3 regions of the Mesorhizobium sp. B2-3-10 genome follow, and region 3 is predicted to be linked to each of the others. Evidence: predicted binding sites of a transcription regulator. Region 3 holds the regulator's gene; each other region holds the start of a gene.
The links. The regulator HrcA, encoded in region 3, represses chaperone genes, less so after heat shock. The targets are predictions, from matches to a motif close to GTTAGCACTCNCNNNNNGNGAGTGCTAAC.

Region 1 (9,498 bases), on a different contig from region 3:
GGTGCCCGTCAAGGCATGACGCGCTGCTACAGCTCCAGTTCCCAGTTCTGGCCGACCAGATCCTTGCCGAAGGAATGGTGAGGCTCTTCCTCGATCAGCCTGAAACCGGCCGCCTGGTAGATGTGCCGGGCGGCGGTCAGAATATCGTTGGTCCATAGAGTCAGCGTCCTGTACCCCCTGGCGCGGGCAAAGCCGATGCATTCCTCGACCAGGCGCTTGCCGATGCCGAGCCCCCGTGCCGAAGGTTCGACATAGAGCAGCCTGAGCTTGGCCACCTGATCCGACTTGCGCACGACGAAGACCGAGCCGACGACCTCGCCTTCGCGCTCGGCGATCCAGCCGCGCTCCCATTTCGGATCGTAGGATTTTACGAACGCCGCGAGGATTTCGGCGACCAGCGCCTCATAGGTTTCGTCCCAGCCATAATCCTGCGCGTAGAGCATGCCTTGCCGACGGATGATCCAGCCGATGTCGCCGACCTGCGGCGGCCGCAGCAGATAAGGGATTTTGGGCTCTGCACCGGCGTCCAGCAGACGCTGCACGGTCCGCATGGACTTGACCAGCCGGTCCTGCTCCGACGCAGGCAGACGATCGAGCAGCGCCGCGACCTGATCGTGCGAACCCTGGTTCAGCGGCGCGAAGGCGTTCCTGCCCGCCGGCGTCAGCGCGATCGACGATTGCCGAGCGTCCGAAGTCAGCGTGGCCCTGGAGATGAGGTGAAGGCGCTCGAACTTCTTCAGCAAACGGCTGACATAGCCGGCGTCGAGACCGAGGTCGCGCCCGAGATCGGTCGCGGTCAGTCCGTCACGATGCGCCAGTTCGTAGAGCACGCGTGCCTCGGTCAGCGAGAAGGCGCTCTTCAGCAGCCCTTCATCGAGCAGTCCGATCTGGCGGGTGTAGAAGCGGTTGAACGCCCGCACCGCATCGATCAGGCCCTTGTTGGGCGCAGCCTTGTCTGGCTGATGGTGGATTGTCATTCGAGTCATCTCCTGCTGGCACAGGATCGATCATTTACTTGACGGAGTCAGCCATTAGGGAAGGCGCCCGAGATGCTTACAGCATCGGCAACACCGGCCAGCGGTCGACGATCCTGCCACCGGAAAGCACCGCGATCGGTCCGAAGTGCTGCAGCACGGCCTCGCTCTGCGTGGGCCGCAGGAACGCATAGTCGCCGGGCCTGACGACGGCCTGGGCGAGCAGACCCATGAATTGCTGGTTGGAAGACAGGTCAAGCAGGCCGTTTGTCGTCATGCCTTCGGGAAACACCGGTTCGGCCATCCACTTGCCGCCATAGAGATAGCAGCCCTTGCGCGGAAACCGGCCCAGCGCCTGCAGCAGGCGCGAGACCGCCGGCGGGCCAGGCAGCATCGGCTCGACCACTTTCAGGATTGGCGTCGCGATGAAGGCCGCCGGCTGGAAGCCCTCAAGGCCGGGCGTGTCGAAATCGACGGGCAGCACGAAGGCCGAGCCCATCGACACTTCATTGGCGATGCCGCCATGATGAAGCAGCGCGGTCTTGCTGCCGCCAATGTTCAGGACATGGCGCTGGTCGGCGCCGAGGCGCGCGACGAAAGCGGCGGCCTGTTCGGAGGCTTGCGCCAACGCCTTGGCCGGTCCACCGAACAGGCCGGGTATGTGCGGCGCATGCGCCTCATAGGCCATGACGCCTTCGCAGCGCAGCCCTTTGTGGGTAGGCAGCGCATTCAGCGCCCGCGACAGGGCCGCCGGTTCGGCAAAGCCGCCGCGATGCAGTCCGACATCGATTTCGAAAGCGATGCGCAATTCGGCGCCGAGTTCGTCGGCGAGCGCGCCATATTCCGCCAGTCTCTCCTGTGTATCGATCAGCCAGCAGACCCGCGACCAAGCCACGTCGCCTCTGCAAAGCACCGCCCTGGCCGCGCCAACCGGCATCGGTTTGCCGTACAGCAGATCCGCATCCGGGAACGCCTTCAGCACCGCCTCGGTGATCGGCGGATGGAAGGTCATGAGGCGGTGGGTTCCAAGCGCCTTGCCGATATGGGAGAGCAGCGGGAGGCAAGCGAGCGACTTGTCGACCAAACGGACGGCAAGACTGGGGTCAAGCCGCTTCTTCACCAGGGCAATGTTGCCATCCAGCCGATCGAGGTCGAGCAGCAGGCAGGGTTGGAAAATGTCCGCCTCTCTCAGCGCATCCGAAAGCGTGGCGAAATACGCCTTCATGGCTGGATGCCGAAAGAACTGGGTTCGATGCCGAACAGGTCGGCCATATAGGGCGAGACGAAGCGGTTTTGCGGATCGATGTCGCGGCGCACCGCCATCGCATCGTCCCAGCGCGGATAGAGCTTTTTCAGGTCGGCCGCTTTCAGGCTGTGCATCTTGCCCCAGTGCGGCCTGCCGCCATATCTGCGGAAGATCGGCTCGGCCGCGCGCATGAACGGCAACGGATCGTTCGCCGCGTCATGGTGGATGGCGATGGAACAGGTGAGCCTTTTGTGGAAAGGGGAGAGCCAGAATTCATCCGATGCCACCGACCGCACTTCCATCGGGAAATAGACTTCCGGAAAATGCTTCTCGGTCAGTTCGATGATCTCGGCCAGCGCCTTCGGCCCCTCCTCGAACGGAAGGTGATATTCCATTTCGTTGAACCTGGTCTGCCGGTCGCTGGCATAGACGTTGAGCCAGTCCTGCACGTAATCCTCGGCCGGCACCTTGGCGACCGCGCCCAGGATCAGCCTGCGGCGCAGCGACGGCAGCCAGGCAAGCCCGGTGCGCAGGCGGCGCAGCGTGCGCAGGGAGCCCTCGTCATCGTCGGTCGGGCGCGGAGTGGTCGCCTCGGTGCTGAAGTCGCTGGCGATGAACTGCGCGTAGCCTGAAAATGGGATGTAGTAGAATTCGGCCGACCGGTGCTCGCTCATCATCGTTTCGAAATCGCGCAGCATGTCGGCTATCGGCAGCACCCATTTGCGGCGCCGCAGCCGGTAGGTCGCGATGTTGTTCAACGTCACTTCGCTGAGCACACCGAAGGCGCCAAGCGCAACGCCGATCGCATGGATCGTTTCCTGATCCCCTTCCCGCTTGAAGTCGCGGACCTTGCCAAGCCCGTCGACGATCTGCACCGTTTCCAGCTGTGTGTGATACGCGCCCAGCGTCGGCCCCGAGCCATGGGTGGCCGTGCCCAGGGCGCCGCCTATCGCTTGGCGGTCGATGTCGCCCATATTGGGCAGGCCCTGGCCGATGCCTTGCAGCATGTGCATGAGCGGACCAAGCCGCGTCCCTGCCCGCACACGCGCCTGATGTCTTTTCGCGTCATGCGCAACCAGCCCTTCCAGCTTCTCCAGCGACAGGATGGTGCCTTGGGACTTCACCAATGGCGTGAAGGAGTGACCGGCGCCGACGACGCGGACCGGGCCGGGTGCGGTGCGAATGAGATCGCCGAGTTCGCCGGCATCTGCCGGACTGGCAAGCAGCCGCGGCTCGGCGGTGACAAAGCCGGACCAGTTGCTCCAGCTGTTCGACATGGGGCTCACGCAATCGCGCGGCGACGCCGCGCCGCCAGGACAAACAGGCCGAGCAACGCCACGCTGGCGACAGCACTTGCGGCGGCGAACTCGGGAACCGGGCGAAACTCCTTGCCGTCGATGAGCAGCGACGCCGCGACCGGTCCGATCGCCAGGCCGAAAAGCTGGGCGGCCGGCACCAGCAGCACGGCGGTGCGGGTCTCGTCGGCGGTGATCGCCAGCCGGATCTGGTAGGGCACGATGAACAGCAGGATAAAACCCATGATCAGGGCGACGACCCAGAACATCGTGAGGCCGGGCCCGCTGGCAAGCACGAGCGAGGCGACAAGCGCGACGAGGCCGATCGCCGTGATGGCAAGCCGATAGTCGATGCGCGCCTCGAACACGGTCGCCGTCATCGCGCCCAGCACCTGCGCCGCGAGGCTGGCCGAGACGATCAGCCCGACGGTGCGGCCATCGATGCCGAATTGGGCGCCAAGCGGCTCCAGAAAGGCCCATACGGCGCCGAAGAACATGAAGTAGCAGAAGACCGATAACAGCGCGGTGATCGAGGAAGCCGTCAGCACATTGGCGAGGTTTTCGTCCTTCGGCAGATCGGCATAATCGGCGGGGACAGCAAAGGCGACCACCAGCGACGCGACGCAGACGACGGCAAGAACGAGGAAGCCGCCCGCCGACCCGGCGGCTGGAATGACATAGAGCGCCAGCACCAGGGCAAGAGCGCATTGCGCCAGGGTCTGCATGGTGACGAAATAGCCGCCGATGCGTTCGGCGCGCCGCGAACGGGCAATCAGTTCGGTGGCGACCGCGACAAGGCCGCCTTCGGCAAGGCCGGCCAGCGCGCGGGCCGCCATCAGCGTGTTGGCGCCGGCGGCATAGGCGGTCCACACATTGGCCAGCGCCAAGAGCAGCAGGAGGACGGCACTTTTCCAGCGCATGTTGTGGGCGGAAAGCAGCATCGCGACGATCGCCGAACCAATCGCGATGGCGATCATCTCGGCGGTGGCGACCAACGCCAGTTCGTCGCCGCTGACATGGCCCTCGGTATAGAGGGCGCCGAGCAGGACGGGCTGCAGACCGAGAATGAGCAGGCCGACCGACCCGATCCACAGGGCCGAGGCGAGCTGCCCGCCGCTGGGATTGCCGACCAGCCAGTCGCCTTCGCCCTGAAGATCAGCGCTTGTCGAAGCCATAGGCGCCTCCCAACGTCCTTGCCGCACGGCAAAAAAGCTGACACTCTGTCAGTATTTCAGAAACTGATACTTGATCATATTTCTTGTCAACCGGAATTTGGGAACTCGTGCGAAAGATCGGTGCATGACGCAAGCAAGTCGAACGATCACCGAGCCCAGGCGCAGGCCCAAGCAGGAGCGCAGCCGCGAGCGCATCGACGCCATCCTGTCGACCACCATGCGGCTGATCGGCGAGAAGGGCATCGATGCCGTCACCATGAAGGAGGTCGGCATGCTGGCGGGCGGGCCGATCGCCACCGTCTACCACTACTTCCCCAACAAGTCGGCGATCCTGGCGATGCTCTATGAGCGATTCTCGGAGGTCAGCCGGTCGCGATTGACGGCGATCGTCGCCGATGTCCGCGAAGCCAAGGACGTCATCGCCGCGTCCGACCGGCTGCTTGACGACTACCTCAGCCGGGTCGCCGGCGATCCGGCCATCCAGGATCTGCAGAACGCCATCCAGGCCGACAAGGCGCTGAAGAATCTCGACATCGCCGAAACCCGGCATCAGGCCAAGATGTTCTGCGACCACGTCATCGCCTTGCTCGAGCCGGAAAAGCACGAGCAATTCGAACGCATGGTTCTGCTGATCTTCCAGCTCGCCGGCGGCGTTGTGCGCCTGGCGCTTGCGCAGGGCGAAGCGGAAAGCCGCCGGACCATCGAGGATTACCGATCGATCATCCACACCCAGTTGCGGCTGTTTCTTTAGCGACCGGCAACCGGGGACCTTATCTCGCCCGGCGGATGAGGCCTTCGAAACCATCGGCCAGGTCGGAAGCGCCGGCCGCGAACATCTTCACCAGGTTCTGCGGGCGGCCGGGCGTCTTGTTGGCATCGAGGAGAACAGCCCTGCCCTCATGCATGACGAAATCGAATTTTCCATAGTCGAAGCCGAGTTCACGCCGCCGTTCGCGCAGTTCGTCGGGAACAGCGGCGGGCTCGCGCCGGATCGTTTCCGATGCCTTGACCAGGCTGTTTGGCGAGACGTAGCGGGTGCAGCGCTCGCGCTCTCCGCAAAACACCCAGAAGCGCACCGCAAAGCCGTCAGGTTCTTTTTCCGGGATGAACTTTTCCACGACCAGATCATCGCGATCGAGGACGCCATCGGGAACGTCGTCCCGGGATTGGTAGACCTCGTAGGACGGCATGGCTGGCACGTGCGCAAAGGGTGCCGGTTGGCCGGCACGCCTCGACCGCCGATTGAGCCGTGTCTCCGGAATGCCCTGGTTGTTGAGATTGCTTTTGATGATGACCGGGCCCAGCCAGCCGTCGCCCTCGGCCAGAAGCGCTCCGCTTACCCGCCGTTTCGATATGTCGGCGGCCCCGACATTGAGGCATAAGGGAAAACTCCGCGCATATTCGAGATAATCTGCCGGTGTCGTTGTCGCATCGACGTGCAGAACCGCGACATCGGCGCTGGATTGTCCGGAGAGGCCAGGCTGAATCCGGACCGAATGGCCCCGCCTCTTCAGGTCCTCGAGAATATCGAAAAGCATGTAACGGCTATTCCGGCGCAGCAGAAGGCCGCGGCGACCCAGAAACCGGTCATGCTCATGCGTTATGACAATGATGCGCGCCACCAGCTAACCTCTTGGCTTCCATCCCCACTTCCATTAAGCGGCTCTAATCAATCAATGCCAGACTTTCCTGGGCTCCAACGGGTCTGCATGACGAATCATTGGGACAGTTATCATCGGCACTGGAAGCTCCTGGACGCCCCGCTCCGGCCGACGCCGGAAACCGTCGGCATATTCGAGCGCGAACTCGATCTCGGAAATGCCGATGTACTTCTGCTTGGGGTGACACCTGAACTGGCGGTTCTAGGCAGATCGATGTTGGCGATCGATCAATCGGCTGCCATGATTTCCGGCGTATGGGCCGGCGACAACATCTCGCGAAGGGCGATGGCCGGCAACTGGCTTGACCTCCCGGTCGAGCGGGAATGTTTCGACGCGGTCATCGGCGACGGCTGCCTGTCGGCGGTCGATACCAAGGCCGCGCGCGGTTCGCTGTTCGGTGAAATCGCAAGGGTGCTAAAGCCTGGCCGGCGTGCGGCGATCCGCGTGTTTGCTCGGCCGGAAACCGCGGATGACCTGCGCGGCATCGAAGCTCTGGTCCTGGCCGGCGGAATCGAGAATTTCCACGCGCTCAAATGGCGGATAGCCATGGCGTGCACGACCGGCGACTGCGACAGCAGCGTCGATGTGCAAGCAATCCGTGCGGCATTCGACAAGCTGTTTCCGAATCGGGAGGCCCTTGCCGCATGCACCGGATGGAGTATGGCATCCATCAACACGATCGACGTCTATGCGGGCTCCGAAACGAAGTACAGCTTCGCGACGCTGGCCATGCTGGAGGATGAGGCGCGCGGTTGGTTCGACCAGGTGCGCGTCGTGCCAAGCGGCAGTTATCCCCTGGCGGAACGTTGTCCGCTCCTGGTGCTCGGTTCGGCCAAGCTTCGATAAGTCATCGCCATCCTACCAAGAGGCGCTCCGCGCGCCTTGACTCTGGCAGGTCGGCGGCCTATTTCAGCGCCACGTTAGCACTCGCCTTTGGTGAGTGCTAACTATGTGTCCGGCGCCGCCGGACGGAGGAACTGTTTCTCACCGTTCTCATCGAGGAAGAAAAAATGGCAAAGTCGAAGTTCCGCCCGCTTCATGACCGCGTGGTCGTTCGCCGGGTCGAATCCGAATCCAAGACCGCTGGCGGGATCATCATCCCGGATACGGCGAAGGAAAAGCCGCAGGAAGGCGAGATCATCGCCGTCGGCTCCGGCGCTCGTGACGAAGCTGGCAAGCTGGTCCCGCTGGACGTCAAGGCCGGCGACCGCATCCTGTTCGGCAAGTGGTCGGGCACCGAAGTCAAGCTCAATGGCGAAGACCTTCTGATCATGAAGGAATCCGACATCATGGGCATCATCGGCTGATTATCGGCCTCACCCTCAACTTGAATTTTTCGGGCTCTATCCGAGCCCCTGCCAGGAGCTAAAACATGGCTGCCAAAGACGTAAAATTCTCTCGCGATGCCCGTGAGCGCATGCTGCGCGGCGTCAACATCCTCGCCGACGCGGTGAAGGTCACGCTCGGTCCCAAGGGCCGCAACGTCGTCATCGACAAGTCGTTCGGCGCCCCGCGCATCACCAAGGACGGCGTCACCGTCGCCAAGGAAATCGAGCTTGAAGACAAGTTCGAGAACATGGGCGCGCAGATGGTCCGCGAAGTTGCTTCGAAGACCAACGACATCGCCGGCGACGGCACCACGACCGCGACCGTTTTGGCGCAGTCGATCGTCCAGGAAGGCCACAAGTCGGTTGCGGCCGGCATGAACCCGATGGACCTGAAGCGCGGCATCGATCTGGCCGTCACCGAAGTGGTCGCTGCTCTCGGCAAGGCCGCCAAGAAGATCAAGACCTCCGAGGAAGTTGCCCAGGTCGGCACGATCTCGGCCAATGGCGACGAGTCGGTCGGCAAGATGATCGCGGAAGCGATGCAGAAGGTTGGCAACGAAGGCGTCATCACGGTTGAGGAAGCCAAGACCGCCGAGACCGAACTCGAAGTCGTCGAAGGCATGCAGTTCGACCGCGGCTATCTCTCGCCCTATTTCGTGACCAACGCCGACAAGATGGTTGCCGAGCTGGAGGACGTCTACATCCTCCTGCACGAGAAGAAGCTCTCCAACCTGCAGGCGATGCTGCCGGTCCTCGAAGCCGTCGTGCAGACCTCGAAGCCGCTGCTCATCATCTCGGAAGACGTCGAAGGCGAGGCGCTCGCCACGCTGGTCGTCAACAAGCTGCGTGGTGGCCTGAAGATCGCCGCCGTCAAGGCGCCGGGCTTCGGTGATCGCCGCAAGGCCATGCTGGAAGACATCGCCATCCTGACCGGTGGCCAGGTCATTTCGGAAGACCTCGGCATCAAGCTCGAGAATGTCGGCCTCAACATGCTCGGCCGTGCCAAGAAGGTGTCGATCTCCAAGGAGAACACCACGATCGTCGACGGCGCCGGTAAGAAAGCCGAGATCCAGGGCCGCGTCGCCCAGATCAAGCAGCAGATCGAGGAGACCACCTCGGACTACGACAAGGAGAAGCTGCAGGAACGTCTGGCGAAGCTCGCCGGCGGCGTTGCGGTGATCCGCGTCGGCGGTGCGACGGAAGTCGAAGTCAAGGAAAAGAAGGACCGCGTCGATGACGCCCTCAACGCGACCCGCGCGGCCGTGGAAGAAGGCATCGTTGCTGGCGGTGGCGTTGCCCTGCTGCGCGCTTCGGCCAACATCAAGGTGACAGGCGTCAACGCCGACCAGGCCGCCGGCATCAACATCGTTCGTCGTGCGCTGCAGGCTCCGGCCCGCCAGATCGCGGCCAACGCTGGTGCGGAAGCCTCGATCGTTGCCGGCAAGATCCTTGAGAACAAGGGCGCGACCTTCGGCTACAACGCCCAGACCGGCGAATATGGCGACATGATCGTCATGGGTATCGTCGATCCGGTCAAGGTCGTGCGCACGGCCCTCCAGGACGCGGCCTCGGTCGCCGGCCTGCTCGTCACCACCGAAGCCATGATCGCCGAAGCTCCGAAGAAGGATTCGGCTGGCGGCGGCATGCCTGGCGGCATGGGCGGCGGCGGCATGGGCGGCATGGGCGGCATGGACTTCTAAGAAGTCCATAAAGCACGCCCATGAATCCAAGTTGCTCAAGCCCGCAAGCGGGCTTGAGTGGCGGCATGGACTTCTAAGAAGTCCATAAAGCACGCCCATGAATCCAAGTTGCTCAAGCC
Region 2 (9,498 bases), on a different contig from region 3:
ACGCTGTGGGTCGGCCAGCACCGGGAGCGCAAGATCCACCAGATCGACCCCGAGACCGGCACGATCCTGCGCACCATCGAATCCAACCGGTTCGTCACCGGGGTGACCTGGGTCGACGGCGAATTGTGGCACGCCACCTGGGAGGGCGACGAAAGCGATCTGCGCCGCGTCGACCCTCTGACGGGCAAGGTTCTGGAGAAGCTCGACATGCCTGCCGGCATGGGCGTCTCGGGGCTGGAGTCCGATGGCGCCGACCGACTGTTCTGCGGCAGCGGAAACGCCGGCGTGGTGAGGGCGGTGCGCCGGCCTAAATGAGGGTCCGCGAATTTTCCCCAATCGACTGGCCGTCGTGCGATGCCAAACCTAGATAGGCTGGACCATCCCCGCAAAAGGATTCTCCCATGCCCGAACAGATCACGCTGAACGACGGCACCGCCATTCCCCAGCTTGGCCTTGGCGTCTGGCAGGTGGATCACGACATCACGGCACAGGTGGTGGGCTGGGCGATCCAGGCCGGTTACCGGCTGATCGACACCGCCGAGGGTTACCGGAACGAGGAAGGGGTCGGCGAGGCGATCCGCGCCGCCGGCGTGCCGGCGGCAGAACTGTTCATCACCTCGAAGCTGCGCAACGGCGCCCACCAGCGCGATGCGGCGCTTCGGGCCTTCGACGACACGATGAAGAAGCTCGGCGTCGAGCAGCTCGACCTGTTCCTGATCCATTGGCCGGTGCCCAGCCAGGACAAATATGTCGAGGCCTGGAAGACGCTCGTCGAGCTGAAGCAGGCCGGCCGCGTCAAGTCGATCGGCGTTTCGAATTTCAACAGGGATCATCTGGAGCGCATCATCGGCGAGACGGGCGTGACGCCCGTCGTCAACCAGATCGAGCTGCACCCTCGCTTCCAGCAGCGCGATCTGAGAGAATTTCACGCCCGGCACGACATCCATACGGAAAGCTGGAGTCCGCTGGGCAGCGGCCGGCTGCTGAGCGACCCGACCATATCAGGCATTGCCCGCAAACACGGCAAGTCCACCGCGCAGACAATGATCCGCTGGCATCTCCAGCAAGGGCTGATCGTCATCCCGAAGTCGGTGCGCCAGGACCGCATCGCGGCCAATTTCGACGTCTTCGATTTCGAACTGGACGCGCAGGACCTGGAGACGATCGCCGGCATGGATTCGGCTGACGGCCGTAACGGTCCGAATCCGGCGACGGCGGCGTTTCTGTTCTGAGAGGACGAAGCGGCCGGCGCGCTAAATCCCCGAGCCGTCCAGCTGTTGCGCGTCGTCGCCTTCCCACGGCGCCGGCATCGAGGCGCCCCGGCTGAGATTGGCCGAGGGCATCGGCATCCAGCACTTCAGCTCCGGCTCGGCATATTCGACGACGCGGCCGGGCGAGGAATCGGAGGCGCGCCAGCCCTCGTCACCGAACTGATCGGCGCGTGACCAGTAGGCGAGGTCGACTTCCGCCGGCCCCTGCTCGGATGGGCGGACCGTCACGAGGATCCGGCTGCCATCTTTTGGCGCGCTCGACATGTGGCGCCAGCGGTCGGGCTCGTCCATCGTATTTCCTCCTGCCTTGCTGTGGGATGAAGTGTCGCCTCGTCGTCGGAGACGGTCAACCCAAACTTTGCGCAACCCATCCTGTTTCGATGGGCTGCTCGTTCCGCCCGGCGCGCGGGCAGTGGATGATTTGTCGGATTGCACCAGCCGTATCCGTCCTTGATCTGGCGACGGTCGCCGGGACAAGGAGAGGCATTCATGAGTGACGAAGTCGAGCCGGTGCCGGCTGGGCTGGAGACAAAACTGTACTTCAGCCGCAACCCCAATCCGCGCCTGGGGTCGCGGTGGCGCGTCATCTCGGGGCGAGGGTGACCTTCGAATTCGCGTCGCCCTTCGCGCCGGGGCAAGCGGAGCGATTCCGGCCCCTCAACCCCAACCTTTCCCTGCCCATACTGGTCTGGCCCGGCGGAAGCTTGTGGGAGGCCGACGCCATAGCGTGCCGGTTGTCGCGCGACATGGGTTCCGATTTCTGGCGCAGCGGCGACGATGAGCCCGAGATGATCCGCTGGCTGAGTTGGGGCAAGGAGAATTTCATGCGGGCCTGCGACATGGTGCATTTCGAGCGCGGCACCAAGCAGCGCTATCACATCGGGCCGATCGATCACCAACTGGTCGAGGATGGGCTGAAACTGTTCCGCACGACGGCGGCGATCCTGGAGACCGCGCTTGCGGGCCGGCAATGGCTGGTGGGAGACGAAGTCTCTTATGCCGATTTCCGCATGGCGACCTTCCTGCCTTTCAACGATGTCGCGGGCCTGCCGCTCGGCGACTATCGACTGGTCGATCGCTGGTACCGGCGGCTCGAAGCGATCGACGCCTGGCGTGATCCCTTCGAGGGTCTGGACGCGCCGCGATTGCCGCCAGTCCCAGGACAGGCCGAGCCGCATGAGGCGCCGAGGCTGTAGTCGAAAGGGGTGGCGACCGGCGTATACGTTTGGAGAGAAACTTGAAAACGCCGGCCGCCATTTGGGGGCGTTGGGGTGCATCGCTTTGGGGGGCGATGCAGAGGCCAGGCTAAGCGGATGGCCGGCCGCCGCAATCGAAACGCCGGCTCATGGTGAACAGGCGGTTACTATCCACAGGTCAGGGCCGTAAACGCCAGACGGCCCGCCGGATCGCGGCCGTCCATCGCGGCCAGATCGTCGTTGTCTCGGCTGTGCGCAACGCGAATCGCCGGCCATGCCACGCTCGACGGGCCGCGATCGGATTGCTAAGCCCGTCTGCGAAGGAGCTGATGAGTCTGGCATGACCGTTGCGATCGAGATGGGACACACGACAGCGGGCGCGCCGGCGAAACTCGATCTCGAGGAGTTGCTGGCGACCCGCCTTCTGGTGCAGGGCAATTCGGGCTCCGGCAAGTCGCACCTCTTGCGGCGTCTCCTGGAACAGAGCGCGCCTTGGGTGCAGCAGACCATCATTGATCCGGAAGGCGACTTCGTATCCCTGGGCGAACGCTACGGCCATCTGGTGATCGATGCCGAGGAGCATACCGAGCGCGGCTTGCAGGCGGCCGGCGAGCGGGCGCGCATCCACCGTGTCTCGACCGTGCTCAACCTCGAAGGCCTCGATGCCGAGAACCAGATGCGGCGCGCCGCCGCTTTTCTCGGCGGGCTATTCGAGGTCGCGCGCGACCACTGGTACCCGATGCTGGTGGTGGTCGACGAAGCTCAGCTTTTCGCGCCGGCGGTGGCCGGCGAGGTGTCGGACGAGGCGCGCAAGCTTTCGCTCGGCGCCATGACCAACCTGATGTGCCGGGGCCGCAAGCGCGGGCTTGCCGGCATCATCGCCACGCAGCGGCTGGCCAAGCTCGCCAAGAACGTCGCGGCGGAAGCCTCCAATTTCCTGATGGGCCGCACCTTCCTCGATATCGACATGGCGCGCGCGGCCGATCTCCTAGGCATGGAGCGGCGGCAGGCGGAGGCGTTCCGCGATCTGGAGCGCGGCCAGTTCATGGCGCTGGGGCCGGCACTGTCGCGCCGGCCGCTCGGCCTGCGCATCGGCCCGACCGACACCAGCCCGCGCAACGGCACGCCCAAGCTGATGCCGCTGCCGGAGGCGGCGCTCGAGGATGCCCGCGCCATCATCCTGGCCGCCCCGCCGCCCGAGACGATGCGTGCGCCGCGCCGGGTGGCGTCGCCGGACCTGCTCGACCAGTTGATGGCGGCGAAGTCGGCTGCGCTGGAAATCCGCCCCGAACCGGCGGAGCCGCAAGTCAGCGCCGAGGATCTGGCGGAGCGGCGCGAGCGGGTGGACCGCGTGCTGCGCGCCATTCTTGCACAACCTGACGCGGGCTTCCGCGTGATCGGGGTGCTCTACCAGGAGTTTGTCGTGCGCTGCCGCATCGAGGGCCTCGCCTCGGTCGTGCCTGATCTGCCCGCCTTCCGGCGCATGTTGACGCGCGCCCGTGCCGGGCTGGGGGCCGAAGCCAGCGAGGACGATGTGTGGCGCGACGTCTCGGTGCGCGCTTCGCTGCTGCCGGAGGACATGCAAGGCGTGTTCATGATGATCGCGCGCGCGGCGAAGGAGGGCTGGCCGTGCCCGAGCGATGGCGCGATTGCCCGCGCCTACGGCTCGCATTCCATGCGCCGCGCCCGGCGGCTGCTCACCTATATCGAGGAGCAGGGCCTCATCGTCTGCCAGGTCGACGGCACGGGGAAGCGCACCGTGACGCTGGTCGAACTCGCCTGGGCAACGGCGCCCGGCGATCCCAATGCCGAGGGGGCGGAGCAGGGGAGTTTGGCGCTGTGAGGGCGGCCATGGCGGCCGTGGCGCATCGCGATCTCATCGACAAACGCTGATCCGCTGGTTCTCGATGACGAACTTGGCGGCGGTCGGCATCGCCTCGCTGGCGCTTGCGCGGTCCCCGGCAAGCGGCGCCGGGTGGCTGGTGCCGGGAACCCGCGGCTCGATCCTTGCCGGGCTCGGCGTGACGCTGGTCAACCATCGTATCTGAAGCTTGCTTGCAGACGGCGGGTGCGAAGGCGATGCTGAGGTCGCTGGTCGGCTTCTGGTAAGGTCAGCACCGCGCGATGACGCCGCCCTTACTGGACCGTGATGACACCGTCGACCGCCCGCCATTCCGATGGGGTGATGAGCCGGTGGTGGGCGATGTGGACGGAGTGAAGCGGCCCGTCCAATTCGCGCTCCCAATAGGAGAGAAAGCCCTTGAGTTCGGGGAACTCCGGCGCCAGGTCGTAGTCCTGCCAGACATAAAGCTGCAGCAGGCTCCGATGGTCAGGCAGACGGTAATGGATTTGTGCGGTGGTCAGGCCATAGCCTTCCATCTGGAGGCGGAACTCCTTGCTGACGCTTGCGATCATTCGTGTCTCCTTTCGGCGGCAGCCGTGGCCGTAACGGCGAAAAAGTCTCTCGGCCCATCGATGTGCGCCGTCGGCAAACAACTCCTTCAGAGGGTGAGCGGTTCCGGCGCCGGCGATGGTACCGGCTCGGATAATTTTGCCGGATCTAGGCGTAAATTCAAGCGGCGGCTCCCGACGCAGAGCGAATAAGACCGCCATAACGTTGGCACTCCGCCGGCGTGAGTGCTAAAATTTTCTGGCCGGCCTCTTGAAACCGAAAAAAGGGAAAACTAGCTCGATATGCGCGCGCGATGCCTGACAAAGGGTCGCCGCATTCCGCATCGGCCCGAATTGCCGGTCCGGTGTGGAGGAAGCTGAAAACCTGTTTGTCCCAAGAGGAGAACGACATGGCGTTCCGTCCATTGCATGACCGTATCTTGGTCCGCCGCATCGAGGCCGAGGAAAAGACCTCCGGCGGCATCATCATTCCCGATACCGCCAAGGAAAAACCGCAGGAAGGCGAAGTCATCGCCGTCGGTCCCGGCGCGCGCGACGACAGCGGCAAACTGACCGAGCTGGATGTCAGGGTGGGTGACCGTATCCTTTTCGGCAAATGGTCCGGCACCGAGATCAAGCTCAATGGCGAGGACCTGCTCATCATGAAGGAAAGTGACGTGATGGGCGTGATCGAACAGACCGCGCAAGTGAAGAAGGCCGCCTGACGGCTTCTTAGAAAATCCACCAGTCAACGAATGCTGCCTAGAGATAGAGGAGTGATCCAATGGCTGCCAAAGAGGTAAAATTCCATACCGAAGCGCGCGAGAAGATGCTGCGCGGCGTCGATATCCTGGCCAATGCGGTGAAGGTGACGCTCGGCCCCAAGGGGCGCAATGTCGTCATTGAAAAGTCGTTCGGTGCGCCGCGCATTACCAAGGATGGCGTCACCGTCGCCAAGGAAATCGAGCTTGAGGACAAGTTCGAGAACATGGGCGCGCAGATGGTGCGCGAAGTCGCCTCCAAGACCAATGACCTTGCCGGCGACGGCACCACCACCGCGACCGTGCTGGCCCAGGCCATCGTCAAGGAGGGCGCCAAGGCCGTTGCCTCGGGCATGAACCCGATGGACCTGAAGCGCGGCATCGACAAGGCGGTGGACGCCGTCGTCGCCGAGCTGAAGGCCAACGCCCGCAAGGTGACCCGCAACGACGAGATCGCGCAGGTCGGCACCATCTCTGCCAATGGCGACGCCGAGATCGGCCGCTTCCTCGCCGAAGCGATGGAGAAGGTCGGCAATGAAGGCGTCATTACGGTGGAGGAAGCCAAGACCGCCGAGACCGAGTTGGAAGTCGTCGAAGGCATGCAGTTCGACCGTGGCTATCTCTCGCCCTATTTCGTCACCAACCAGGACAAGATGCGCGTCGAACTTGACGAGCCCTACGTGCTGATCCACGAAAAGAAGCTCGCCAACCTGCAGGCGCTGCTTCCGGTGCTGGAAGCGGTGGTCCAGTCGGGCAAGCCGCTGCTGATCATCGCCGAGGATGTCGAGGGCGAGGCGCTGGCGACGCTGGTCGTCAACAAGCTGCGCGGCGGCCTCAAGGTCGCGGCCGTCAAGGCGCCGGGCTTCGGCGACCGCCGCAAGGCCATGCTGGAAGACATCGCGATCCTCACCGGCGGCACCGCGATCTCCGAGGATCTCGGCATCAAGCTCGAGAATGTGACGCTGGAGATGCTGGGCCGCGCCAAGAAGGTGGTGATCGAAAAGGAAAACACCACCATCGTCGACGGCGTCGGGCGCAAGGAAGAAATCCAGGGCCGCGTCGTGCAGATCAAGGCCCAGATCGAGGAGACCACCTCCGACTATGACCGCGAGAAGCTGCAGGAGCGGCTGGCCAAGCTTGCCGGCGGTGTCGCGGTGATTCGCGTCGGCGGCTCGACCGAGGTTGAGGTCAAGGAGCGCAAGGACCGCGTCGACGATGCCTTGCACGCGACCCGCGCGGCTGTCGAGGAAGGCGTGCTGCCCGGCGGCGGCGTCGCGCTGCTTCGGGCCGCCAAGGCGCTCGATGCTGTCCAGACGGACAATGCCGACCAGAAGACCGGTGTCGAGATCGTGCGCCGCGCCATCGAGACGCCGGTCCGCCAGATCGCGGAAAATGCCGGTGCTGAAGGCTCGATCATCGTCGGCAAGCTGCGCGAGAAGGGCGAATTCGGCTGGGGCTGGAACGCTCAGACCAACGAGTTCGGCGATCTCTATGGCCAGGGCGTGATCGACCCGGCCAAGGTGGTGCGCACCGCGCTGCAGGATGCCGCGTCGGTCGCCGGCCTGCTGGTGACCACCGAGGCAATGGTGGCCGAGAAGCCGAAGAAGGAAGCCGCCAGCCCGGCAATGCCGGCCGGCGCCGGCATGGACTTCTGAGGTCCGACCAGTCCGCCCGCTCCTCGACAGGGAGCGGGCATCGGTTGAAGGGAGAGAGATATGGATGCGCTTGCTGACCTTGGGCCCGTGCCCGCGCCGACACATCAGGCAAAGGAGTTCCTGGCCTATGAAAGCGAATGCCGCGGTGCGCTGAAGCCGCTGCTGGCGGAACTGCTCGACAGGGCCGAAGCCGCCGGCTGGAAGCGGCGGACCGTTGCCGCGACGCTGATGTTTCTGGCCGCGCAACAGGTGTCGGAGGCGTCCGAGGCCTCGGCCGGCGGCTGAGCGCTGACGTTCAGTCCCATGAACCTTACGGGCAGTCCCATGAACCTTACGGGCAGTCCCATGAACCTTACGCGGCGGGCCGCGCCTTCCGGTGTTCGGCCCGCCGCGGGTCCGCACAATCGAGAGGAGGCACAAGCCATGAATCGCTGGCAGTTTGAAGAACCGGTGACCATTCTGGTCGGAATGGGCTTTCCGAGGAAGATCGAAAGCGTGATGGAAGCCTACGCGCTGTTGCAGGACTGGCCGGCCGCCAGCCGCAACGGCGCTCATGCCGTCGCCCTCAATGCCTGCAAGGCGGGCATCGCCGGTGAGATCGACCCGGAGACGGTGCGCGCGACGCTGGTCACCTTCGCACGCCGCAACGACATATTGCTGCCGGATATGGTTTCGCCGGCCGCTGCGATGGACAATGCGCTGCAGGCAGGGCGAGGCGGCAGGTCCGCCTGATCTTCAGCGATCCGCCTCGCGGCGGTGGCGGGCGCGAGCCCGCGGGGAACCAAGCGATGGCCATCGGGTTGAATCAGCGTTGGTTCCCCGAGGCGAGGCGACGTCGTGGCCGAACAGGTGACCGGTGCCGCAAGACCGGACAGCCGTCATGCGGCCGACCTTGTCAGGCCGCGCAAAGCGAACGAGTTCAGGTTTGGCGATGATGGCCTGGTGCCCAATCATCCGTCCTGGCCGCTGGTCGTCTATCGCGGCGCAGTGAGATTGCCGGAAGACTTCGATCCCGCGGCCGTGTTAGAGGCGCTTTTCTCGGCCAATGGCTGGGGAGACAGCTGGCGCAACGGCATCTACGATTATGTTCACTACCATTCGCGCATCCACGAAGTGCTCGGCGTGGCGCGTGGCACGGCGAAGGTCCGGTTTGGCGGCAAGAAGGGCCGAACGCTGGCGCTGAAGGCCGGCGATGTCGCGGTTCTTCCGGCCGGCACGGGGCACCAGCGCATCTCCGCTTCGGACGACTTTCTCGTCGTTGGCGCCTATCCGCCGGCCGGTACCTATGACGAATGCACGACCACCGCCGACCACGCCAAGGCGGTGGTGACGATCCCCAAGGTCGGCCGTCCGCGCAAGGACCCCGTCTATGGAAGCAAGGGCCCGCTGCTGGCGGCGTGGAAGAAAGATTGAGTTCGCCGAAGGCGAAAGAGAGCAGGCCCTGCCTCGGAACGATCGACGGGCAGATCGAAGCATAGTTCATCACTCCGGTGGAACGCTCTCGGGCATTGGAGGTTGATAGCCGTCGAATGCTTTATCAACGGACTGGAAAACGGAGAGAGCCCGCCTTCGGTTGACGCCGGGGCGGGTTCTTTTTTGTCTGAGATTCTCGGGATTGATGGCGCGCGGGAACATGTCCGGCATGCCAGGCGCAATGGGAGCAAGCCTGGAGAAAGCAGGTGGTGAAGAGATTGCGCCTGCCTCGGAGCGGACAGACGACTGATACCGTCTACATTCCGTAGGTGAGGGCAACATAGATCGCCGGGATAAGCGTCAGGCAGATCGCCATTCCCACGACAACGGCGATGGCCAAGCGCTCGGTTCGCCTGACAAGATCGACCATGTTGGCGTCCTCACTCAGACAGACGGGCGGGCCCGACGGGATTTCCGGGGCCTGAACATCATTGTCATTTGCGGGGCGATTGTCGTCGTGGATGCTCGGTCTCTGGGCTGATGTCACTGCTTGCCTCGCTCTCAGAATATCCGGCGGTCGAGCTGGATTCCGCGATGATGGGTGATTGGCTGCGTTGCTCCGGCGCGAAACCCAACGTATCGGCAAGAAATGGGTTGCCGCATACGACTTCAGTCTTGCCAATTATTAGACCTAAGCCTTGCCTGGGAACGCAATGCAGCGGGAGCCGTTGCTGACCGGTGACAACTCAAAGAATAGGAGAGGAGAAAGTCATGGCTGACGGCCCAACTGTTGTTAACTCTGGAGGTGGCG
Region 3 (9,498 bases):
GGTCGCCAGCCGGACCAGAGCGGAAGGCGCTGGCCTCGGCCTTGATCAGCAGCGCCTCGCCATTCGCCGGCGCCACCTCGTGGCAGATCTCGGTCAGCGGGTCGTTCTTGTCGGAAAAGGCCGACTTGCCGTCTTCGCCGACCGGATGGAAGGGCCGGTCCTGGCTGTCGAGATCGACGATATAGGCCCAGTGATGAAGCGGCACATGGTTTTGACGCGCCGCCGCCTGCAGGCGCTGGACGTTGCCGAGGAGTTTATCATAGCCCTCGACAAGGTAGCGCTTGTCCCGCCGGTGCTCTTCCTGCAGGTCGATGAACACAGCGGCCACCGTGTCGGGGCGGATGGAAATGGGGGCTTTCATGCGGATAGGGTCCGGGCCAACACGGTTCCTTTCAGCGAGCTGGCGCAGGCCCTGGCGATTGGCCGGCGCCTCCCCACCTTCGTCATCCACGGGCGGAGCAGGAGCGAAGCTCCGTCGCGGAGACCTCTGGAGCTGCTTCCTTGCTTCGCCCTAGGATGACGAAGCGATAGGAGGCCCAGTCGGCCGCGAAGGTCACGTCAGCGAGGTGGGCAGAAGGCATCAAACCTGCGTCTCCAAAAACTCATCCTCATACGGAAAGCGCGACAGAAGCTCGGTGCCGGTCTCGGTGATCAGGATTTCGTCCTCCAGCTTGACGCCTTCGCGGCCGCCCTTCTCGCCAATATAGCTTTCCACGCTCACCACCATGCCTGGCACGATATGGCCGTCGCGGCCATAGGTCTCGTAATCCATGGCGTGCGCGATGAACGGCGTCTCGCCATGCATGCCGACGCCGTGCATGACCGAGGTGTAGCGCTGGTCGACGAAGCGGTCCGGAATTTTCCACGCCTTCTCGGCGATCTCGCGGAACGCCATGCCGGGCTTCACGATCGAAATATTGTGCTGAACCTGATCATGCGCCATGCGGTAGAGCGATTTCTGATAAGGGGTCGGACTGCCTGGCCCGCAGCGGAAGGTGCGGGAAAAATCCGAATAATAGCCGTAACAGCCGATCGTGTCGGTATCGAGCGCCAGCAACTCGCCGGGCCGGATCTTGCGGCCGCTGGCCTCGTTGAACCAGGGATTGGTGCGCTGGCCCGAGGTCAGTAGCCGCGTCTCGATGAATTCGCCGCCCTGGCGGATGACCTCGCCATACATGATGGCGAACAGATCGTTTTCGGAAACGCCGGGCTTGATCGCCTCGCGCACCGCATAGACGGCCGCTTCCGCGCCGGCCATCGATACCTGCAGGCATTTGACTTCCTCCGGCGTCTTGACGGCGCGCACCGCCAGGATCTCGCCCTGGCAATCGCGGACCTCGCAGCCGCGCTTCTCCAGCGCCAGCGCCTGCAGATGGCTGCACCGGTCGAGCCCCAGCTTCATCGAGCCGCCGCCATGCTGCTTCAGCAGTTCGGCGATCTCGTCGGCGAAGGGACCGGCGGTCTCGTCGTCGCGGCCCGAGACCGACGACCAGACGAGCTTGGAAGGACGCGCCTCGTCGATCGTGTCGAGCACCATGGAGACATGGTAGCTCTGCGGATATTCGAACAGCACGATCGGACCGTCGGTCGGAATGAAGAAATAACGGGTCGAGTTGCGCAGGAAATAGCCGAACATGTTGCGTGAGCCGGTGGCATAGCGCTGGTTGTAGGGGTCGAACAAAACGACGCCGCCATAGCCGGTCTCGCGCATCCAGCCGCGCAGTTTGTTGAGCCGGCCTTTGCGCAGGGCATCGGCATCGATGAAGGACGGCTCGGTGTCCGACAGCCACATGCCGCCGGCCGGATCGGCCGCCGCCGGGTGGCGCATGCGGTCCTTGAAGTCGACGTCCTCGGTGCTGTCGGGGTCGAAAACGACGATGCTCATGGTGTCTGGCCTTGGGTGGTTGCAAGATTTGACCATGGCGCAGGAGAAGCAGGGGAATTGTGCCGAAAACCGCGTGGGCTGTGCGGAATGCCGCTGGCTTATGAAAGATGCTGGCGAGGCAGCATCCGCGATTGCGCGCTGAAAGACTAATGCCGTCTCGCCAGCTTCGGCGCATGCCCATGCTCCTCCCTAAAGGCCCGCGCAAAGCTCGACATCGAGGCAAAGCCGCAGGCCAGCGCCACGTCGCGCACGGCAAGCGTCGAATGCGCCAGCAGGTCGGCGGCGCGTTTCAGCCTGAGCCGTCGATAATAGCCGTTGGGCGAGATGGCGAGTTCGGAGCGGAACGAGCGTTCGAGCTTGTCGGAGGAAACGCCGAGCTTCGCCGTCAGCTCGGCCATGCCGAGCCGCTCCTCCACCGCGTCTTCCATGATGGCGATGGCCGACAGCACCAGCTCGTTCTGCACTCCGGTGCGCAGCCTGAGCGGCATCAGCTTGCGGTCGACGCTCGAGCGCAATTGGCTGTGCACGAACCACTCGGCGACGCCCGCGGCAAGCTCGGCGCCATAGTCGCGGGTGATGATCTCCAACATCATGTCGAGGCTGCCGACGCCGCCGGCCGAGGTAAAACGCTTGCGGTCGATGACGTAGAGATCGCGGCGCAGCTCGATGTTGGGGAACGCCTCGGTGAAGGCGGCCTGGCTGGTCCAGTGCAAGGTGCAGGCATGGCCGTCGAGCAGGCCCGCGCGGGCGAGGAAGAACGCCGCGTCCGCGACCGCGCCGATATGAGCGCCGGCGCGCAGGCTGCGGCGGATCCAGCTCGCGGCGTCCTCGGCGATCAGATGATCGGCGTCGCCGCCCGAGCAGACCACGATGCGGTCGACCTTGGGCGCTGCCTCGGCGTAAAAGCCTGGCTGGATGACGACGCCGTTCGAGGCCTCGACCGGACCCTGGGTCGCCCCGACGATGATCCAGCGGTAGCATTCCCGCTTCGCCAGTATGTTGGCGGCGCGCAGTGGCTCGATGACGGAACTGAACGCCATCATCGGAAAGCCGGGGAACACCAGCACCGCGAAGGTGAGCGGGGCGTCCGTGGGTTTGGGTGGTTCGCGCGTGGCCATGACGTCCGGAGCCGGGGAAATTGCGCGCTACAATTCGGGCAGATGGGCTTCGGGGTCAACGGTGTTCGGCCGAAGGCGAAATGGCGAACGCAAGCGCTCAGTCCAGATACCGGGACACGCGCGCCTTTAGAAGCGCGATCAGCTCCGGGTCCATGAATTCATAATCATCGGGGATATCGAGGCAGATCACCTTGGCCGCCTTCAGGCTGGCCTTGAACTGCTTCCGCAGTTTCGTCCGGTGGGTTTTCTCCATGACAAAGATAATGTCCGCCCAGCCGACGAGTTCGTGGGTCAGCGGTGTGTTGGCGTCATGATTGGTGCCAGCCGACGCGACTTCGATGTCGCGCCGCGTGGAAAACACCTGCTCGGCGGTCGGGCCGCGCAAGCGGTTCTGGCTGCAGACGAAAAGGACGTTTTTCAAGGTTTAGCGCGCCAAGTCCGCCACCACGGCGTCGAGCACGATCATGCCGGCCGGCGTGGCGCGCAGGCGGGCGTTGCCGATCGGCGCCACCAGCCCCTCACCCTGCAGCACCGACAGCCGAGCGCTCGACAGCCCGCGCCCGGAGAAGGCCTCATAACGCGAGAGGTCGATGCCTTCGGCGAGCCTCAGCCCCATCAAAAGAAACTCGTCCGCCTCTTCGGAGCGCGTCAGCAGCTCGCCGCCGGTGATGCCATGGCCCTTGGCCTCGACCAGATTGGCCCAGGTTTCCGGCATCCGTTCGGCGATGGTCACCACACGATGGCCGTTCTCGACGAAGCGGCCATGCGCGCCGGGGCCGACGCCGACATATTCGCCGTAGCGCCAATAGGTCAGATTGTGCCGGCTCTCGGCCCCCGGCCTGGCGTGGTTGGAGATCTCGTAGGCCGGCAGGCCGTGCGCCGACGTGATTTCCTGCGTCAGTGCATAGAGATCGGCGGCGTGGTCGTTGTCGGGAACGACGAATTTCTTCGCCGCGTGCAGCGCATGGAAGGGCGTGCCTTCCTCGATGGTCAGCTGGTAGAGCGACAGGTGGTCGGCGGCATGGCCGATCGCCTGTTCGAGTTCCGCCTGCCAATCCTCCGGCGTCTGCCCAGGCCGCGCATAGATCAGGTCGAAGGACAGGCGCGGAAAGATTTCGCGCGCGAGCCCGATGGCGTGCAAGGCTTCGCTTACATTGTGCAGCCGGCCGAGAAAGCGCAAATCCTTGTCGTTCAGCGCCTGCACGCCGAGCGAGACGCGGTTGACACCGGCGGCGCGGTAACCGCGAAACCGCTCCGCCTCGACCGAGGACGGGTTGGCCTCGAGCGTCACCTCGATGCCGTCAGGCACTGTCCAATTCCTGGCCACGGCGTCCAGAACCCTGGCCACGGTTTCCGGCTTCATCAGCGACGGCGTGCCGCCGCCGAGGAAGATGCTGGTCACTTCGCGTGGCCCGGTGCGCTGGCGCATCGTTGCCAACTCGGCCTCGAAGGCGGCGGCGAAGCGCTCCTGGTCGACCGGCTGGTGGCGGACATGGCTGTTGAAGTCGCAATACGGGCACTTGGCGGCGCAGAACGGCCAATGCACGTAGACGCCGAAGCCGGGACCGCGGTCGAGCGCCATGGTGGTGCCGGGTCCGATCATGCCGAGCCAGGCCTCACCGAACCAAGCCGGGCTTGGGCGAATTTCTGGAAGGCGCGGGCGCGGTGCGACAGCGCCGTCGCCTGGCCGGGTTTCCAGCCGTGCTTTTCCTCCGCGCTCATCTCGCCGAAGGTCTTGTCGAAGCCATTGGGCAAAAACACCGGATCGTAGCCGAAGCCGAGCTCGCCGCGCGGCGGCCAGACCAGCGTGCCCTCGGCCTCGCCGCGATAATATTCGGCCTCGCCGTCGGGAAAGGCGAGGCAGATGACGGCGACAAAGCGGCCCGTGCGCCGTTCGGGCGTGGCCGCGCCGACTTCCTGCATCGCCACTTCGGTGCGCTGCATGGCCATGGCGAAATCGCGCGAACCGTCCGGAGTCTCGGCCCAGTTCGCGGTATAGACGCCGGGCGCGCCGTCGAGCGCGTCGACACAGAGGCCGGAATCGTCCGAGAGTGCCGGCAGGCCAGTCGCCTTTGCGGCGGCAAAGGCCTTGATGTAGGCGTTTTCCTCGAAGGTGGTGCCGGTTTCGTCCGGTTCGGGCAGGCCATACGCCTTGGCCGATTTCGCCTCGAAACCGAACGGCCCCATCAGCTCGGCGAATTCGCGCAGCTTGCCTTCATTGTGGCTGGCGACGACGATCTTCTTGCCATCAAGCGTATGGAGGTTTGGCGAATGCATCAAAGGCCCCAGATTCTCGGCTCGGCGAACTCGATCGAATTGCCCGAAGGGTCGCGTATATAGATCGAACGGCCACCTTGCGGCCATTCGAATTCGCTTTCGATGGCGATTTTCTTCGCCAAGAGATGGGTTTTCCAAAGCTCGATTTCAGCGGCGCTCGCGGCAAAGCACAGATGGCCTTCGCCGACCGTGCCGTGCGGCGGCACTTTCAGCCTTGCGTCCGGCGCGGGCGGAATTCTGGTCGCCTCGGCGTTGAAGACGAGCAGGACGCCCGGGCCACAGCGGAAGAAAAGGTGGCGGCCGTCAACCTTGCCGAGGAGAGTGAGGCCGAGGATATCGGTGTAGAAGACCTCTGCTTCAGCGAGGTCGGTGACATAGAGGGCGGATTCCAGAATGGCGGAGGGTGTCACGAGGCGCCCCCCTCTGCCCTGCCGGCCATCTCCCCCGCAAGGAGGGAGATTGGCAGCGCGAGCGCCGGCTCGTGGTATTCTATGCTGATTATTGGCGAAGCTCTCGACAACATCCGATCTCCCCCTTGCGGGGGAGATGGCCGGCAGGCCAGAGGGGGGCGCCCAGGCTCGGCATCGAAAACTCAGGCCACCGCCATCTGCTGCAGGCTGACCAACCGGGAAATGCCCTTCTTGGCCAGGCCCATCAAGGCCGCGAACTGCTCTTCGGAGAAGGGCTCGCCCTCGGCGGTGCCCTGGATCTCGACGATGCCGCCCTTGCCGGTCATGACGAAATTGGCGTCGGTGCCGGCCGAGGAATCCTCGATATAATCGAGATCGATGACCGGCTGGCCGTCATGGATGCCGCAGGAAATCGCCGCGACATGATCCTTCAGCACTTTCGAAACACTGGCCATCTGCCGCGCTTCCATCCAGCGCAGGCAGTCATACAGCGCCACCCAGCCGCCGGTGATCGAAGCGGTGCGGGTGCCGCCATCGGCCTGGATGACGTCGCAGTCGACGGTGATCTGCTGTTCGCCCAGCGCCTGCAGGTCGACCACGGCGCGCAGCGAACGGCCGATCAGCCGCTGAATCTCCAGCGTGCGGCCGCCCTGCTTGCCGGCGGAGGCCTCGCGGCGCATGCGCTCGCCTGTCGAGCGCGGCAGCATGCCATATTCGGCCGTCACCCAGCCCTTGCCGGAATTGCGCATCCAGCCAGGCACCTTTTCCTCGAGGCTGGCGGTGCACAGGACATGCGTGTCGCCGAACTTCACCAGGCACGAGCCTTCGGCATGCTTGGAGACGCCGCGCTCGAAGGATATGGCGCGCATTTCGTCGAATTGGCGTTTGGAGGGGCGCATTCGGCCTGCTTTCTTGTCATTTTTTTGAATCGTGGCCGGCTTTTAGACGCATGCAGGGCACGGCGCAAAGGAAAAGGGGCGGTGACCCGACACAGACACCGGGTTGCGCGCGGCCCACCGAAGTCTATATCCTTGAACCGGAGGTTTTTAGCCGAATGACCAAGGCAGTCGATCCCGCCTCGCAGTCGCTGGCTCTTCAGTCACTCGACATGCGCTCGCGCGACATCTTCCGGCGCATCGTCGATTCCTATCTGCGGGACGGCGAACCCGTGGGCTCGCGCAGCCTGTCGCGCATCCTGCCGTCCTCGCTGTCGCCCGCCACCATCCGCAACGTGATGAGCGACCTCGAGCATCTCGGGCTGATCTACGCGCCGCACATCTCGGCCGGGCGCCTGCCAACCCAGGCTGGCCTGCGTTTCTTCGTCGATGCCTTCATGGAGCTTGGCGACCTCTCCGACGAGGAGCGTCGTACTATCGAAGCGCAGGTGCGGGCCTCCGGCTCCGGCGCGACGCTGGAGCATATGCTGACCGAGGCCAGCCAGATGCTGTCGGGCATGTCACGCGGCGCCGGCCTGGTGCTGGCCGCCAAGAACGAGGTGGCGCTGAAGCACATCGAATTTATCCAGCTGGAGCCGACCAAGGCGCTTGCCGTGCTGGTGTCGCAGAATGGCGATGTCGAAAACCGTGTCGTCGAGTTGCCCGCCGGCATCACCGTCTCGCAACTGCACGAGGCCTCGAATTTCCTCAACGCGCATATTCGTGGCCGCACGCTGGCCGAGGCGCGCACCGAGATCGCCCGCATCAAGGAAGAGACGAGAGCCGCCCTCGACACGCTGTCGCAGGACCTCGTCGAGAAGGGGCTTGCGGTGTGGGCGGGCGCCGAAAGCGGCCTGCCTGCCCGGCTCATCGTGCGCGGCCGCGCCAATCTGCTGGAAAACGTCACCGCCCAGGCCGACATCGAACTCTTGCGCCACCTGTTCGAGGACATGGAGACGCAGGACGGGCTGATCCAGCTGCTCGACCTCGCCGAGCAGGGATCGGGCGTGCGCATCTTCATCGGCTCGGAAAACAAGCTGTTCTCGCTGTCGGGCTCGTCGCTGGTGGTGGCGCCCTATCGCGACAAGGACGCCCGCGTCGTCGGCGCGCTCGGCGTCATCGGCCCTACAAGGCTGAACTATGCCCGCATCGTGCCGATGGTGGATTATACGGCACAGCTGATTTCCCGCATGCTGAGGTAAGGAGTCCGAGGAATTATTGCTTTGGTTTCCATGCCGGAATTCGACCGCGAACGACTTTCCTGGCGGGACCGTAAATCCAGACAGGCTGCAAAGGAGAAAAAGAATGGCGCTGGAATCGTTCAAGGCCCAGATCAGTCTGCTGCTCGAGGAGATGGTCAACCAGCCGGAGGACCAGCACGAAATTCAGGAACAGCTGCGCGAAAAACTGCGCGAGATGCGCGCCATGGGCCTGCCATTGCCGGCCGATCTCGTTGAATTGGAAAAACGCCTGGACGACGATTTTTACGCTGCCGGGACCTGATCCGAGAAGTTTTGCGCATCGTGCGAACGGAACCCACGGGCAAACCGATCGTTGCTTTCCTTCATGACGGATTGGAGGAAGTGATGCGGTTAGCCGGACTGGCGATGTCCGCACTGTTTGTCACGACAGCGGCGCTCGCCCAGCAAGCCGACCAGCCTGTGCTCAAAGGCCCGGCCGCCTTCGGCGACTGGCGGGCGGACAGGCCCGGCGTGCGCCGGCTGATCAAGCCGGAAGACCTGCCGAAGCCCTATGTCACCAAATCCGTCTCCAACAGCGCCGGCGTGATCGACATGCCGGCGGACGCAAAGCCGCATTTGCCGCCGGGGTTTTCGGCCGAGTTGATCGCCTCGGGGATCGACAATCCGCGCGTCGTGCGCATCGCGCCCAATGGCGACCTGTTCGTTGCCGACAGCAAGGCCAACCAGCTCCGCCTCTATCGCCTGGCGAAGGGCAGCGCGAAAGCCGCTGAGAAAAGCATCTTTGCCGGCGGTCTCAACCGGCCCTATGGCATTGCCTTCTATCCCCCGGGCAAGGACCCGCAATGGGTCTACGTCGCCAACAGCGACAGCATCGTGCGTTTTGCCTACGGCAATGGCGACCTGAAGGCCTCGGGCGAGCCGCAAACCATCGTCGCCGACATTCCTTCGACCCACCACTGGACCCGCGACATCGCCTTCTCGCCCGACGGCAAGACACTTTATCTTTCCGTCGGCTCCGGCTCGAATGTCGCCGAGGACATGGGCAAGAGGCCCAGGGGCGGGCTCGACGCCTGGGTCAAGGCTAAGCCGCTCGGCGCCAGTTGGGGTTCCGAGGCGGGCCGGGCCGAGGTCCGGGCCTTCGACCCCGACGGTAAGAACGGTCGCACAGTGGCCACCGGCTTGCGCAACTGTTCGGGCATGACCGTCCAGCCGGCGACCGGCGCGCTATGGTGTGTCGTCAACGAGCGCGACGGGCTCGGCGACAATGTGCCCGCCGAATACGCGACATCGGTCAGGGAAGGCGCCTTCTATGGCTGGCCCTGGTATTATATCGGCGACAATGAGGACCCGCGCCACAGGGGCGAGCGCCCCGACCTCGCCGGCAAGGCTGACAGTCCCGACGTGCTGATGCAGGCGCATTCGGCGCCGCTCAACATCGCCTTCTACGATGGCAAGGATTTGCCCGCCGACGCCGGATTTCCCCAGGCGTATCGAGGCGACGCGTTCGTTGCCCTGCACGGTTCGTGGAACCGCGGCAACAGGACCGGCTACAAGGTGGTCCGGCTTCTGTTCAAGGACGGCAAGCCAACCGGCGAATACGAGGATTTCATGACCGGCTTCGTCGTTTCGAACGGCGAGGTGTGGGGCCGCCCGGTCGGCGTTGCGGCGGCC

Region 1: the regulator HrcA is predicted to act here: its motif matches at 7,271-7,299, upstream of groES (co-chaperone GroES).
Region 2: the regulator HrcA is predicted to act here: its motif matches at 5,084-5,112, upstream of FJ943_RS23380 (co-chaperone GroES).

The regions. Positions count from the first base shown of each region.
Region 1 covers NZ_VFVT01000002.1:602,213-611,710, forward strand. Annotated here, with positions in the region: gene FJ943_RS09575 (AraC family transcriptional regulator) at 1-19, shown strand, start outside; gene FJ943_RS09580 (helix-turn-helix domain-containing GNAT family N-acetyltransferase) at 27-977, opposite strand; gene FJ943_RS09585 (alanine racemase) at 1,054-2,199, opposite strand; gene FJ943_RS09590 (D-arabinono-1,4-lactone oxidase) at 2,196-3,497, opposite strand; gene FJ943_RS09595 (MFS transporter) at 3,503-4,690, opposite strand; gene FJ943_RS09600 (TetR/AcrR family transcriptional regulator) at 4,815-5,441, shown strand; gene FJ943_RS09605 (hypothetical protein) at 5,461-6,228, opposite strand; gene FJ943_RS09610 (class I SAM-dependent methyltransferase) at 6,187-7,197, shown strand; gene groES (co-chaperone GroES) at 7,362-7,658, shown strand; gene groL (chaperonin GroEL) at 7,724-9,379, shown strand.
Region 2 covers NZ_VFVT01000008.1:201,361-210,858, forward strand. Annotated here, with positions in the region: gene FJ943_RS23350 (PQQ-binding-like beta-propeller repeat protein) at 1-315, shown strand, start outside; gene FJ943_RS23355 (aldo/keto reductase) at 402-1,232, shown strand; gene FJ943_RS23360 (hypothetical protein) at 1,254-1,562, opposite strand; partial or broken gene FJ943_RS23365 (glutathione S-transferase family protein) at 1,761-2,467, shown strand; gene FJ943_RS23370 (ATP-binding protein) at 2,808-4,310, shown strand; gene FJ943_RS29710 (hypothetical protein) at 4,375-4,515, shown strand; gene FJ943_RS23375 (usg protein) at 4,604-4,882, opposite strand; gene FJ943_RS23380 (co-chaperone GroES) at 5,269-5,583, shown strand; gene groL (chaperonin GroEL) at 5,643-7,274, shown strand; gene FJ943_RS23390 (hypothetical protein) at 7,335-7,559, shown strand; gene FJ943_RS23395 (DUF982 domain-containing protein) at 7,698-8,006, shown strand; gene FJ943_RS23400 (cupin domain-containing protein) at 8,112-8,687, shown strand; gene FJ943_RS23410 (hypothetical protein) at 9,459-9,498, shown strand, end outside.
Region 3 covers NZ_VFVT01000001.1:431,943-441,440, reverse strand. Annotated here, with positions in the region: gene FJ943_RS02255 (isochorismatase family protein) at 1-361, opposite strand, end outside; gene FJ943_RS02250 (Xaa-Pro peptidase family protein) at 581-1,885, opposite strand; gene FJ943_RS02245 (GlxA family transcriptional regulator) at 2,032-3,003, opposite strand; gene FJ943_RS02240 (low molecular weight protein tyrosine phosphatase family protein) at 3,101-3,424, opposite strand; gene hemW (radical SAM family heme chaperone HemW) at 3,428-4,606, opposite strand; gene rdgB (RdgB/HAM1 family non-canonical purine NTP pyrophosphatase) at 4,603-5,280, opposite strand; gene FJ943_RS02225 (VOC family protein) at 5,280-5,690, opposite strand; gene rph (ribonuclease PH) at 5,873-6,589, opposite strand; gene hrcA (heat-inducible transcriptional repressor HrcA) at 6,745-7,827, shown strand; gene FJ943_RS02205 (hypothetical protein) at 7,931-8,128, shown strand; gene FJ943_RS02200 (sorbosone dehydrogenase family protein) at 8,233-9,498, shown strand, end outside.